DNA from 2 places in the Chromobacterium sp. CV08 genome. Region 2 is predicted to be linked to the other one. Evidence: predicted binding sites of a transcription regulator. Region 2 holds the regulator's gene; the other holds the start of a gene.
The links. Region 2 encodes FNR, which switches genes on or off when oxygen is low (the NO sensors DNR and NnrR bind a similar motif). Its sites were predicted from a motif close to TTGATNNNNATCAA; they were not measured.
Positions count from the first base shown of each region.

Region 1 (6,765 bases), 170 kb from region 2:
CGTTGGTCAGCCACAGCGAGGCCGCCGGCGTGTCGTTGGCGTTGACGGTGCCGAACACCTTCGGCATCACGCCGTCCTTGCCGGCGAGGTAGGGGGCCTCGGCGGCCAGCAGCGTCCAGGCCAGCAGCGCGCCGCCTACCGAGATCACCAGACCGGCGTTCATCAGGTTGGCGCCGACCGGGCCGAAGGCCTTTTGCAGCACATAGGCGGTGGACGGGTTCTTCAGCGCGGCCAGCTCGGCCTGCGTCATCACGCCCAGCGACAGCACCGACACGGCGACCAAGAGCGCGATGGTCAACAGGAAGCCGATCACCGTGGCCTTGCCGACGTCCCGCATGCTCTCGGCCCGGCCGGAGAACATCGAGGCGCCCTCGATGCCGATGAAGACCCATACCGTCACCAGCATCGTGCTCTTGACCTGGTCGACGACGGAGCCGAGCTTGGCATTGCCCCAGAAATCCAGGCTGAAGGTATCGACCTTGAAGGCGAACACGATCAGCGCGATAAACAGCGCCAGCGGCACCAGCTTGGCGACGGTGGTGATGGTGTTGATGAAGGCCGCGCCATGCACGCCGCGCAGCACCAGGAAGTGCAGGCACCACAACAGCACCGAGGCGCAGGCGATCGCGATCGGCGTGTTGCCGTCGCCGAAGGCCGGAATCCAGAAGGCCAGCGCCGAGAACATCACCACGAAGTAGGAGACGTTGCCTATCCAGGCCGAGATCCAGTAGCCCCAGGCCGAGTTGAAGCCCATGTAGTCGCCGAAGCCGGCCCTGGCGTAGCCGTAGACGCCGCCGGAGACTTCCGGTTTGCGCGAGGCCAGCATCTGGAACACGAAGGCCAGCGCCAACATGCCGACAAAGGTGATGGCCCAGCCGATCAGGATGGCGCCGGCGCTGGCGCCGGCCGCCATGTTCTGCGGCAACGAAAAGATGCCGCCGCCTATCATCGAGCCGACGACCAGCGCCGTCAGCGCGCCCAGCTTCAGCCTGGGCGCGGCGCCTTCGACGAGGCCGGCCTGGCTTGCAGTTTCAGTGGACATTTTCATTCTCCAATCGAGGGATGTGAACCGTGTTTTTTCTCTGTTTATTATTAAATTCTTATCATCTGAAATAATGGTATACGCGGTTAAAACGGCCGTTCCACAGTTGTCGCGAGCGGGATTGATTTGCATCAAGCGGGCAAGCGGGACAAAACGCCCACTAGCGGGAAATGCGACCAAGGCTTGCAGCAAGGCGTCATACCGTGGCGCCGGCCTGGCGCCAGGTTCAGCATAGGTGCAGTGCCGTCAGCCGTCTGACGGCATCTGCAATACCATGACCTGAAGCAAGAAAGAATAAAATGTCGATTAAAATCAACATCTTAATAAAATGACGATGTGCATTTCGCATCACGCGGACAAAATTATCCGGCATCGCTCAGCGCAATGACATTATTGAGGGACCCCGCGGCCACGAGGAAAGTTCGCCACCCGGACCGGAGAAAAAAAGAGGCGGATACGGCCCACCACCGTACCCGCCAACACACACATCAAGAGGAAATGCGGAAACTCAAACGACGATTGTCACTTGCCGGGCCGGTTGATATTCCTGAAGATCACCCACAACGCACCCAGCACCACCAAGGTGGTCACCACGATCGTCAATAGGCTCAGGCGGCCCACGTCGTCGGACAACAGCAAGGTCAACAACTCCATGGTCTCCTCCTTTCGGGCCTCTGGCCCCGTTTGCTTGCCGATGACATAATAACCATCTCACCAACAATGGGATTGACCCATATCAAACCGCGGCCCCGCCCCGTTTGATGCTGCGCAAATAAAAAGCCCCCGGCTGAAAGCCGGGGGCTTTATGTATACAAATCAGAATCTTGTCTACTTGGCGCCGCTATTCATGTCCTTGGCCAGGAAAAAGGCGTCGGAGAAGAATTCGTCGTTGGGCAGGCCGCGTTCGCGGGTGAAGGTGCCGTGGGCCGCCTCCACCATCACCGGCGCGCCGCAGGCATAGACCTGGTAGCCGGACAAATCGGCGAAGTCCTCCAGCACCGCCTGGTGCACAAAGCCGGTGCGGCCGGTCCAGCCGTCTTCCGGCAGCGCCTCGGACAGCACCGGAACATAACGGATGTGCGGATGGGCCGCCGCCCAGCCCTCGGCCAGCTCGGCCATGTACAGGTCGGCCTTGCTGCGGGCGCCCCAGTAGAACGCCATAGGCCGGGTGATGCCGTGATGGATGGCATGCTCGATGATGCCCTTCACCGGCGCGAAGCCGGTGCCGCTGGCGATCAGCACGACGGGCTTGTCCGAGTCCTCGCGCAGGAAGAAGGAGCCCAGCGGGCCCTTGAAGCGCATGATTTCGCGCTCCTTCATCTGCTGGAACACGTATTCGGAGAAGGAGCCGCCCGGCTGGTGGCGGATGTGCAACTCCAGGAAGGCGTCGTCGTGCGGCGCGTTGGCGATGGAGAAGCTGCGCTTCTTGCCGTCCTTCATCAGAATGTCGATATACTGGCCGGCGCGGAACTGCAGCCGCTCCGACACCGGCAGCTTCAGCTTCAGCACCGCCACGTCGTGGATCTTTTCGATCTTTTCGACGCGGCACGGCAGCGTCTTGATCTGCATGTCGCCGGCGCCGGTGACTTCGCGCACTTCGATGCTGACATCGCCCTGCGGCCGCGAACAGCAGAACAAGGCCATGCCCTGCGCCTGCTCGGCCGGCGTCAGCGCCTTTTCCTGGAAACCGTCCTGGCTGACTTCGCCGTCCACCACCTTGCCCTTGCAGGCGCCGCAGGCGCCGTCGCGGCAACCGTAGGGCAGGCCTATGCCCTGACGCAGCGCGGCTTCAAGAATGGTTTCGTGCGCTTCCACACCGAATGTATGCCCACTGGGGAGCACCTTCACCTGGCAAGTCATGTCGTTTCTCAATCCCGAATTCTGGCTAAAATGCACACCATGCGTACCCTACTTGTTGTCGGCGCCGGCGATGTCGCCCGCCGTGCCCTGCCCTTGTTGCAATCCCGCTGGCGAGTGCTGGCGCTGTGCCGCTCCGACCAGGCCGCCTCGCGCTGGCGCGCGCTCGGCGCCAAGCCGGTGCCGGCCGACCTCGACCGCCCCGACAGCCTGGAAAGGCTGGCCGGCCTGGCCGACGCCGTGCTGCTCACCGCGCCGCCTCCCGGACAGGGCCGGAGCGACCCCAGAATGCGCAAGTTATTGTACGCGCTGGCAAAAGGCAACAGCATACCACAGCAACTGGTCTATATCAGCAGCAGCGGCGTCTACGGAGATGCGAATAGCATGCTTCTCGATGAAACCGCGGCGCTGAAGCCACAGAGCGAGCGCGCGATGCGCCGCGTCGACGCCGAGTCGGCGCTGCGCCGCTTCGCCGCCGCCCGCGGCGCGGCGCTGACGATACTGCGCGCGCCCGGCATCTACGCCGACGAGCGGCTGCCGCTGGCGCGCTTCGCCGCCGGCGAGCCGCTGATCGACGCAGCCGAGGACAGCTGGAGCAACCATATCCACGCCGACGATCTGGCGCGGCTGTGCGTGGCCGCGCTGGACCGCCGCCGCAGCGGCATCCGCGTCTACAACGCCTGCGACGACCGGCCGCTGCCGGTCGGCGAATGGTATCAAAGACTCGCCGACACGCTGGGCCTCGCTTGCCCGCCGCGGCTGCCGCGCGACAAGGCCCGCCGGCGGATGTCGCCGCAACGCTGGTCCTTCCTGGCAGAGTCCCGCCGTCTCGACAACCGGCGCGTCCGCAGCGAGCTGGGCACGCCGCTGCTCTGGCCCAGCGTCTTGCAATACCTGGCGGCGCTGGACGCCGATCCGGCGCGCAAGGCGGCAATACTCGCAAGCTACGCCGAGATTCGGTAACATCGCGGTTTTTTTGAGTTTTCAGCAGGCCAGCAAAATGGAAAATCCGGCTTTCAAACGAGCGATCAGAAGCTTTGTGCTGCGGCAGGGCCATCTGTCCGCAGGTCAGCAGCGTGCGATGGACGAAGGCATGCCGCGCTGGGGCATAGCCTATCGCCCCGAGCCGATCGATCTGGAACAGGCCTTCGGACGCGCCGCGCCCAAAATCCTGGAAATCGGCTTCGGCATGGGCGGCGCCACGGCCGAGATCGCGGCCGCCAACCCGGACAAGGACTACCTGGGCATCGAGGTGCACGGCCCCGGCGTCGGCAATCTGTGCAAGCTGATCGCCGAGAAGGAGTTGAGCAATCTGCGGCTGATGCGCCACGACGCGGTCGAAGTGCTGGACAATATGCTGCCGGACGGCAGCCTGGACGGCGTGCACATCTTCTTCCCCGACCCCTGGCACAAGAAACGCCACAACAAGCGCCGCCTGATCCAGGCGCCGCTGGTGGCCAAGCTGGCCAAAAAGCTGAAGCCGGGCGGCTATTTCCACGCCGCCACCGACTGGGAGGATTACGCGATCCAGATCCTCGAAGTGCTGAGCGGCGACCCCGATCTGGAAAACACCGCAGACGGCTACGCGCCGCGCCCGGACTACCGCCCGCTGACCAAGTTCGAAGCCCGCGGCATCAAGCTGGGCCACGGCGTGTGGGACCTGGTCTTCCGCCGCAAGTAGGCCGCGTCGCCCGTAGGGTGCGTCACCCCGTAGGGGCGACGCACCGACAAGCGCCTCACCGCCCCAACAAGGCCTTGATATCGTCGACCAGCTCGTGCGGCTCCACCGCCGGCTCGTAACGCTTCACCACCCTGCCGCGGCCGTCGACCAGAAACTTGGTGAAGTTCCACTTGATCGGGTGCGGGCGGTCGGAATCGGCCTGGGTCAGCCAGCGCCACAGCGGATGCGCGCCGTCGCCGTTGACCTCCAGCTTGGAAAACAGCGGGAAGGATACGCCGAAGCGCGCCCGGCAGAACGCCAGGATCTCCCGCTCGCCGCCCGGCTCCTGACCGCCGAACTGGTTGCACGGAAAACCGAGCACCGCGAAACCCTGGTCGGCGAAATAGTCCTGCAGCTCCTGCAGACCGGCGTATTGCCGCGTATAGCCGCACTCGCTGGCGGTGTTCACCAGCAGCAGCACCTTGCCCTCGTAGGCCGACAGCGCCTGCTGGGCGCCGTCGGCCCGCTGCGCGCTAAAATCGTAGAGCGTGGTCATGACAAGCTCCGTCCCGTATAATGCCGCAGCCCGGAATGGCAGCCGCCTGCGACCCTGACCCTTGCTGTTTGAAGACTGCTCGGACGGCCCGTCCACACCGAGTCCCGCCCGTTATCGCCGAGGTCTATACCAATGTTGTTCAACCCCAGCCGCCAGGACGCCCGTCGTTTCTTCTTCGACACCTGGAGCAAGTCCAAGTCCGGCCAGCCGATGTCCGACCTGGAACAAATCGTCCTATCCATTCTTATAGACCACCCGGAGTACCATCCCATCCTGGAAAATCCGGAAGCGTTCCTGGAGCAGGAGTGGACGCCGGACATGGGCGAGACCAATCCCTTCCTGCACCTGGGCCTGCACGTGGCGATCGCCGAGCAGCGCTCGATAGACCAGCCCTTCGGCATACGCGCGCTGTACGCGCAACTGGCGCTGCGCCACGGCGACGAACACCGCGCCCAGCACGAGATCATGGAATGCCTCGGCGAAATGATCTGGCACGCGCAGCGCTACGGCGGCGGTCCCGATGTCAACCGCTACATTTCCTGTATCCGCGGCAAGCTGGGCATGGGCGAGGAAGAGGCGCCGCGCGCCAATCCCAACGATATGGACGACTGAAAAAAAGCACCGTGGCGGAGAACCGGCCACGGTGGAACAAGCGGGGCAACTCGATGCGGCATTCGCCGTACGAGCCATTTCAACTTAGTCCATTCATCAGGACAATGCAAATCTATTTAAACAGTTCTGATAATATCGACACGATCGTCCAGAAAAAAACCGGAATGGCCCATTGGCATTCCGGTTTTTCGATTGCAATGCTTATTTCTGCTTAAACCAGACGATTCTCACTCCCGCCGCGGACAAAGGCTTCGATATTGGCGACCAGCTGCGCCGCCAGCCTGCGCATCGCCTCGGCGCTGGCCCAGCCAACATGCGGCGTGACGATCAGGTTCGGCAGCCTGGCCCTCAGCAGCGGATTGTCCGGCGACGGCGGCTCGGCGCTCAGCACGTCGAAACCGGCTCCGCCCAGCTGTCCGTACTTCAATGCGGCGACCAGGTCGGCCTCGTCGACCAGTCCCCCGCGCGCGGTATTGATCAGTATCGCGCCCGGCTTCATCGCCATCAGTTCCGGCTGGGCGATCATGCCGCGCGTCTCGTCGGTCAGCGGACAATGCAGCGACAGCACGTCGGCGCGCGCCAGCACCTCGGCGAACGGCAGCCTCCCCTCCCGTGTCCGCGCCTCCCCCTTGCGCTCGGCGAACAGCACCTCCATGCCGAAGGCCCTCGCCATCCCGGCCAGCTGGCCGCCTATGCCGCCGCCGCCGACGATGCCCAGCGTCGCGCCGCGCAGCTCGCGTATCGGCGCCCCGAAGTGGCAGAACTGCCGGGACTGGCTCCAGACGCCGGCGGCGACGTCGCGCTGATAGGCCGGCAGGTTCTTCATCAGCGCCAGCATCAAGGTCAGCGCGTGCTCGGCCACCGTATGGTCGCCGTAGTGGCGGACGTTGCAGACGGCGATGCCGCGCTCGCGGCACGCGTCCAGGTCGACATGGTTGTAGCCGGTGGCGGCGATGGAGACCAGCTCGAGCGCCGGCAAGCGCGCGATCGTCTCGCGCGACAGCGGCACCTTGTTGCTGATGACGATCTGCGCCGCGG
Region 1 covers NZ_CP150453.1:1,112,342-1,119,106, reverse strand. Annotated here, with positions in the region: gene arcD (arginine-ornithine antiporter) at 1-1,042, opposite strand, end outside; gene WNM05_RS05245 (DUF3149 domain-containing protein) at 1,565-1,696, opposite strand; gene WNM05_RS05240 (CDP-6-deoxy-delta-3,4-glucoseen reductase) at 1,871-2,902, opposite strand; gene WNM05_RS05235 (SDR family oxidoreductase) at 2,942-3,862, shown strand; gene trmB (tRNA (guanosine(46)-N7)-methyltransferase TrmB) at 3,900-4,580, shown strand; gene WNM05_RS05225 (glutathione peroxidase) at 4,636-5,115, opposite strand; gene WNM05_RS05220 (DUF1841 family protein) at 5,248-5,727, shown strand; gene WNM05_RS05215 (D-2-hydroxyacid dehydrogenase) at 5,939-6,765, opposite strand, start outside.
Region 1: a site for FNR is predicted at 1,769-1,782, ahead of WNM05_RS05245 (DUF3149 domain-containing protein). Genes of this name have one in related genera too.

Region 2 (6,765 bases):
AGGGCATCTGGTAAGCCCGTTGCTCCTGACGCGATGACGAAGCCCGCCGTTTTCGGCGGGCTTTTTCCATGGGCGTGACCCCGCTTGTCAAACGGTGAAGCGTCCGGCCAGGCCCACCAGACGTTGCGAGATCGCCTGCAACTCGCCGGCCGTCGCCGCGCTGTCCTTGACCGCCAGACTGTTCTGTTCCGACATCCGCGACACCTGCTCGACGCTCTGCGCCAGCGTCTGGCTGGCGCTGCTCTGTTCGCGCAGCGAGGACGTGATGCTATGAATGCTGTCCAGCACCTCGTCGACGCAGCGGCGGATGTTGTCCATGCTGGTGCCGGCCTCGCCGGCGCGTTGCTGGCCGTCCATGATGGACCGCATGCCCTGCTGCATGCTGTCGTTGCCTTTCTGCGCGGTCTGCCGGATCTGGCTGACGATGTCGCTGATCTCGGTGGTCGACAGCGCGGTGCGCTCGGCCAGCTTGCGGACCTCGTCGGCGACGACGGCGAAGCCGCGGCCCATTTCGCCGGCGCGCGCCGCCTCGATCGCCGCGTTCAGCGCCAATAGATTGGTCTGTTCGGCGACGTCGCGTATCACGTCGACGATGCCGGTGATGGACTCGGACTGCCGGCCGAGGTCGTTGATGGTGTCGGACACCGAGGACACGTCGCGGACGATGCCGTCCATGCTGCTGGCGGTGGCGGAGATGACCCGGTTGCCGTCCGACGAGCGGCTGGCGGCGTCGGTGGACAGCCTGTCGGCCTGTTCCGATTGCGTCGCGCACTCGGACAGGCTGGTGCTCAGCTCTTCTATCGCCGCGGCCATGCTGGCTGCCGCCTCGCTCTGCCGGGCGCTGCCGGCGGTGATGCTTTGCGCGCTGTGCGCCATCGCGTCGGCCGCCCGCTTGACCTCGCGCGAGGTTTCCAGCAGCTGGCTCACCGTCTCGCGCAGCTGATTGCGCATCTGGCGTATCGCCGCCAGCAGGCTGAGTTCGTCGCGTTCGCGCAGGTGGATGCGGGTGTCCAGCCGGCCCGCAGCCAGCTGTTCCACCACCTGTTGCACATAGCCGGGCTCTCCGCCCAGCTGCAGCGTGATCGACAGATAGAGCTGGTGGAACAGGAAGATGGCCAGCAGCATCGCCGCGACGCCGATGGCGATATAGCTGTTGCGCTGCTTGGCCGTCCGCTCCATCCGCGCCTGCAGCAAGCGATCGAGGCTGCCCAGTCCGACGGCGATGTAGCCGGATACGGCCTGGGCGGCGTCGGCGCCGTACCCGGCGACTTTCAGTCCGCCGGCGCCTGTCTTGCCGCCGACGGCGTCGTCTATCGCCGGCAGCTGGCCTTTCAGCAGCGCCGCCAGCTTGTCCGCCTGCGACGACATGTCGGGCTTCAGCTCGGCGTTGTAGGCGACGGCCTTGGCGATGTCGCCGGCCAGGCCGTCGTTGACTTCGGCGATCAGCGGCCGCAGTTCCACCAGGCGGTCGCGCTGGGCGGGTTCGAGGGCATGGTCGGCTTCGGCCTGAGAGGCGATGGCGTAGGCCTCGCCCAGATGGCTGATCAGCGTGGTCAGCTTGGCGGTGGCCGCGTCCATCAGGTAATAGGTGTCGATATCGGGGTCCAGCGTCAGATTGGAGTTGTCGCTGACGGCGCCGATCAGATTGTTCAGCTTGTCGCTGAGATTGCCGTAGACGGCTATCCATTGCGAAGGCTGGGCGGACTGGGTCGCTTTCAGCTTGTCCCAGGCGGCGGCGGCGTCCTTCCAGGCGGCGTCGCCGCCCAACTCGGCGCCGAGCTTGCCATTGACGTCCTGCAGCGCCTGCCATCGGCCCTGCAACTGCTGGACGGCGGACGGCAGTTCGCTTTTGGCCCGGGCTTCTCCCAGCGCCGCGCGGACCGCCAACTCCTGTCCCTGCTGGGCCTGCGCCAGCATCGCGGTCAGCGGCTGCATATAGGCGACGCCGACCCTTTCCTTGGCCGTGGACTCGATATTGTCCTGATTGCTGTGATACAGGCCGTACATCAGATAGAGCAGGGCGGCGGCGAAGACCAGGCCGATGACGGCGAAGCGTTTCGGATAGCTGAGGCGCTGCATCAGCCTGACGATGGGGGTGGACATGGGGCGGCTCCTTGCGAAAGCGGACTACCGCGCCTGCTTCTGCCCGGCACGCCTGCATACCCCTTTGTATAAGTGATTTTGCTTATCGCAAAGGGAAAAATAAGCACCACCTGTCTTAGGAGCCGGGGGCGGCGGGGGGCGGGGAGAGCCCCCGCCCGCGACAGGCTCAGATGGTCTTGGAGTAGCGGGCGCGGGTCTCGCGCTCGCGCAGGTGGCGGTCGAAAATCATCGCGATATTGCGGATCAGGAAGCGCCCCTTCGGCTCCACCATCAGGAAGTCGCCGTCGAAGGACAGCAGGCCCTGCTGCTGGAAATCGCGGATCTGTGGCATTTCCGCCGCAAAATACTGGGCGAAATTGATGCCGTGGACTTCTTCTATCGCTTCGACCGACAGCGAAAAGCGACACATCAGCCCCTGGATGACGGTGCGGCGCAGCACATCGTCGTTGTCCAGCTCCAGCCCGCGCGTCACCGGTAGCCGGCCCTGGTCCAGCGCGGCGTAATAGTCGTCGAGCGTCTTGTCGTTCTGGCTGTAACAGGACCCGACCTTGCCGATGGCCGAGACGCCGAAGCCGAGCATGTCGCAGTCGGCATGGGTGGAATAGCCCTGGAAATTGCGTTGCAGCCGGCCCTGGCGCAGCGCGACCGCCAACTCGTCGTCCGGCTTGGCGAAATGGTCCATGCCGATGAAGACATAGCCGGCGTCGGTCAGCATCCGTACCGCGTCCTGCAGGATGTCCAGCTTGACCGCCGGCGAAGGCAGTTCGGCCTCCATGATGCGCCGCTGCGGCATGAACACCGACGGCAGGTGGGCGTAGTTGTACAGGGCCAGCCGGTCGGGATCGAGCGCCAGGGCCTTTTCCAGCGTGTCGCGCATTGTCTCGCGGCTTTGCTGCGGCAGGCCGTAGATCAGGTCCAGGCTGACCGATTTCATGCCGGCCTCGCGACCGGCGTCTATCACCGCGCGGGTCTCGGCCTCGCTCTGGACGCGGTTGACGGCGCGCTGCACCTCGGCGTTGAAGTCCTGGACGCCGACGCTGATCCGGTTGAAGCCATATTCTGCCAGCTTGAACATTGTTTCACGTTTAACCTTGCGCGGATCGATCTCGATGGAATATTCTCCGTCGCTCAGGAATTCGAAGTGGCTTCCCAGGATGCCCATCAGACGCTCGAGCTGGGCATCGGACAGGAAGGTCGGTGTGCCGCCGCCGAAATGCAGCTGTATCACCTTTTCGCGGCAGCCCAGTTCCTCGGCCGTCAGGCGGATTTCCCGCTCCAGATAGTCGAGGTAGCGGTCGGCCAGGCTCTTGTTTTTGGTAATGATCTTGTTGCAGGCACAGTAATAACAAATTGTGTTGCAAAACGGTATATGAGCGTACAATGATAAAGGTTTGCGATTGGCTCCGATCCGGCGCTGGCGCAGACTGTGCTGGTAATTGTCAGCGGAAAAGCCCGGCGTGAAGCGGTCCGCGGTCGGGTAAGACGTGTATCTTGGTCCCGATCCGTCGAGGCGCTCGATCAGTTCCCGATCGAACTCGAAATGGGCGGGAGAAAATGGACGGGTGGTTTTCATGTCGTATTCGGATGGTAAAACTTCTGGTGGACTGGTAAATTTGCGGAAAACCTGCGAATTCCGTATTGACAAGGGTCAAGCTTCGACAGCTTGCGGCAAACACAGCATGTCTGAACAAAATCAAACTTCCCTGCACACACTGAAAATCTCCTGCTCCAGCTGCAGCCTCCGCGAGCTGTGCCTGCCTGTCGGGCTCAACCGCGAGGAGATGAGCCAGCTGGACACGGTGATCCGCCAGAGCCGCCGCCTGAAGCGCGGCGAGTACCTGTTCCGCAGCGGTGAGGGATTCAAGTCGCTGTACGCGGTGCGCACCGGCTTCTTCAAGACCTCGGTCGCCAGCCAGGACGGCCGCGAGCAGGTCACCGGCTTTTTGATGTCGGGCGAGCTGATGGGCCTGGACGGCATTTCCACCAGCAGCCACAGCTGCGACGCGATCGCGCTGGAGGACAGCGAGGTGTGCGAGCTGCCGTTCAGCCGGATGGAGACGCTGAGCCGCGACATTCCCAGCCTGCAGCACCATTTCTACCGGCTGATGAGCCGGGAGATCGTCCGGGACCAGAACGTGATGCTGCTGCTCGGCAATATGAAGGCGGAGGAGCGCATCGCCGCCTTCCTGCTGAATCTGTCGCAGCGGCTGTCGACCCGCGGTTTCGCCGCGAACGACTTCATCCTGCGCATGAGCCGCGAGGAGATAGGCAGCTTCCTCGGCCTGAAGCTGGAAACGGTCAGCCGCACGCTGTCGAAGTTCCAGCAGCAGGGCTGGATCACCGTCGACCACAAGCACATCCAGCTGGTGAAGTCGCAGGATCTGAAGAACCTGATTTCCGGCTGTCTGCACGCCAGCGGCCATTGAGCCGGGCGGGGCGCCGCATGACGAGGGCAGGCCGGGAGCCTGCCCTTTTTTATTGCCCGCCGGCGATGCGGGCGCGCAGTTCGGCCAGTCGCTGCGGGTCAGGCCAGCCTTCCGGCGTGACGAAGCCGCGGGCGGTCTCGCGCCAGCGGCCGCCGCCGTCCGGCTGCAACTCGGCCACCAGTTGCGGCGACCGGCTGCTCAGCAGCCGCTCGCGCAGCGCCGCCTCGTCCAGCGTGTCGGCCCGCGCCAGCGATGCCGGCGCCAGCCAGGACAGCCGCGGCAGCCAGGCCCAGCGCGAGTCGGCGTGGCGGCGGGGCCAGGCCCCGGCCAGCGGCGCATGCCAGCCGAGCAAGGCATCCGGCGCCAGCGGCGGCGGCAAGGCCCGCTGCTCCCGGCAGAAGATCCAGCCGCTCAGCCGGGCGCCGGCGCGGCAGCCGGCGAAGCCGTCCGGCAGCCGCGCGGCGGCGTCCGGATGGCGGCTCAAACGCAATTGTGTGGCAAGTTTGGTCGCTTTCAGCCGCCAGGCGTCGCGCAGGCTGGGACCGACCAGCGAGTCGGGGTCGGCGCCGAGCCGAAGATAGAATTTGCTGGCGGTTTCCAGATGCCAGGGCTCGCCGTCCAGCCAGAGCAGGAAGTCGAACTCGCCCACCGTGCGGCGCTCGCCGTTGATGACGTTCAGGTTTTCCGCGGCTAGGCGGATGTGCGGCGCCTGCCGGAACCAGAAGGAGAAAAGTCGTTCGGCATATCGTCCGAGCCGCTTGTCGTTGCCGCCGCCGGCGAGCCAGGCCAGCAGCGGGGCCGGGTCCCGCTCCAGCCGGCCGAGCAGTGCCGGGCCGTCGGCGCCCAGCAGGCGTTCCGGCGGCAGGTCTGCACCGCTATGCCACGGGGACGGGGAGCTCAGCAGAAAGGCGAGATCGCGCACCGATGGGTGCGCGCAGGGCGGATCGAAAGCGGTCTCAGTCGCCATCCCGTTTCAGGCTGCCGTCGGCGGCGCGCTGCACCTGCTTGAAGAAGCCGCGCAGGATGTCGATCTCCTCGCGCAAGACCCCGGCGCGGTTGAACAGCGCGCGCATCCTCCGCATCAGCCGCTCGCTGTTGCGGCGCTCGAAATAGCCGATGTCGTCCATCGCCTGTCCCAGGTGGCCGCACATGCCGTCTACCTCGCCCTGGGTCGCGGCCTCGCCGTCGGGCCGCAGGTATTCGACGTCGACGCCGGTGTGGCTGAACAGCTCGTAGGTCATCACTTGCACCGCCATCGCCAGGTTCAGCGAGAAGTAGTCCGGATTGCCCGGTATCGTCAGCAGCCGATTGCACTGTTCCACTTCTTCTATCGATAGGCCGAAGGTCTCGTTGCCGAACACCAGGGCCACCTGTTCGCCGTCGCGGGCGCGGGCGATCAGCTCCGGCGCGGTCTGGCGCGGCGTCGCCAGCGGCGTCGTCAGCTCGCGGCGGCGGCTGGTCAGCGCGCAGGCGACGGTGACGTCGTCCAGCGCCTCGGCCAGCGTCTGCACCACGACGGCGCGCTCCAGCAGATCGGCGGCGCCCGAGGCCAGCGTGGTGGCCTCGGCGTCGGGAAACGCTTTCGGTTCAACCAGGTAGAGCCGGCTCAATCCCATCGTTTTCATCGCGCGCGCGGCCGAGCCGATGTTGCCCGGATGGTTCGGTCTGGCCAGCACCACGCGGATGTTTTGCAGAAAATCAGGTACTTGGGGTTTATTCATTGGCGTTTTCACATTAAAATAGCGGGCAAATACCAAAAGCCCGCGCCCAGCGTCGGGTTTTTTTGTTCCTTAACCCAGATTGTTACCGGCGGGTGTCGCGTCATCGACGGACACCCGCCCATCGTTCAAGTGTAGAGGCCGTCAATGCATCCGATGCTCAATGTCGCGGTTAAAGCCGCCCGCCGCGCAGGCAATGTCATCCAGCGCGCGTCGCTTAACCTCGACGCCATCCGCGTAGAGAAGAAAAAGCACAACGACTTTGTGACCGAGGTGGACCGCGCCGCCGAAGACGCGATCATCAACGTCATTCTCGAAGCCTATCCGAAGCACGCGATTCTAGCAGAAGAGTCCGGCGCCAAAGGCGTCGGTTCCTCCGAGTATGAATGGATCATCGATCCGATCGACGGCACCACCAACTTCCTGCACGGCCACCCGCAGTACGCGATCTCCATCGCGATGGCGCACAAGGGCCAGATCCAGCAGGCGGTGGTCTACGACCCGAACCGCAACGATCT
Region 2 covers NZ_CP150453.1:1,281,669-1,288,433, forward strand. Annotated here, with positions in the region: gene WNM05_RS06030 (alanine/glycine:cation symporter family protein) at 1-14, shown strand, start outside; gene WNM05_RS06035 (methyl-accepting chemotaxis protein) at 88-2,103, opposite strand; gene hemN (oxygen-independent coproporphyrinogen III oxidase) at 2,270-3,676, opposite strand; gene fnr (fumarate/nitrate reduction transcriptional regulator Fnr) at 3,783-4,529, shown strand; gene WNM05_RS06050 (DUF1853 family protein) at 4,579-5,496, opposite strand; gene WNM05_RS06055 (RNA methyltransferase) at 5,486-6,250, opposite strand; gene WNM05_RS06060 (inositol monophosphatase family protein) at 6,395-6,765, shown strand, end outside.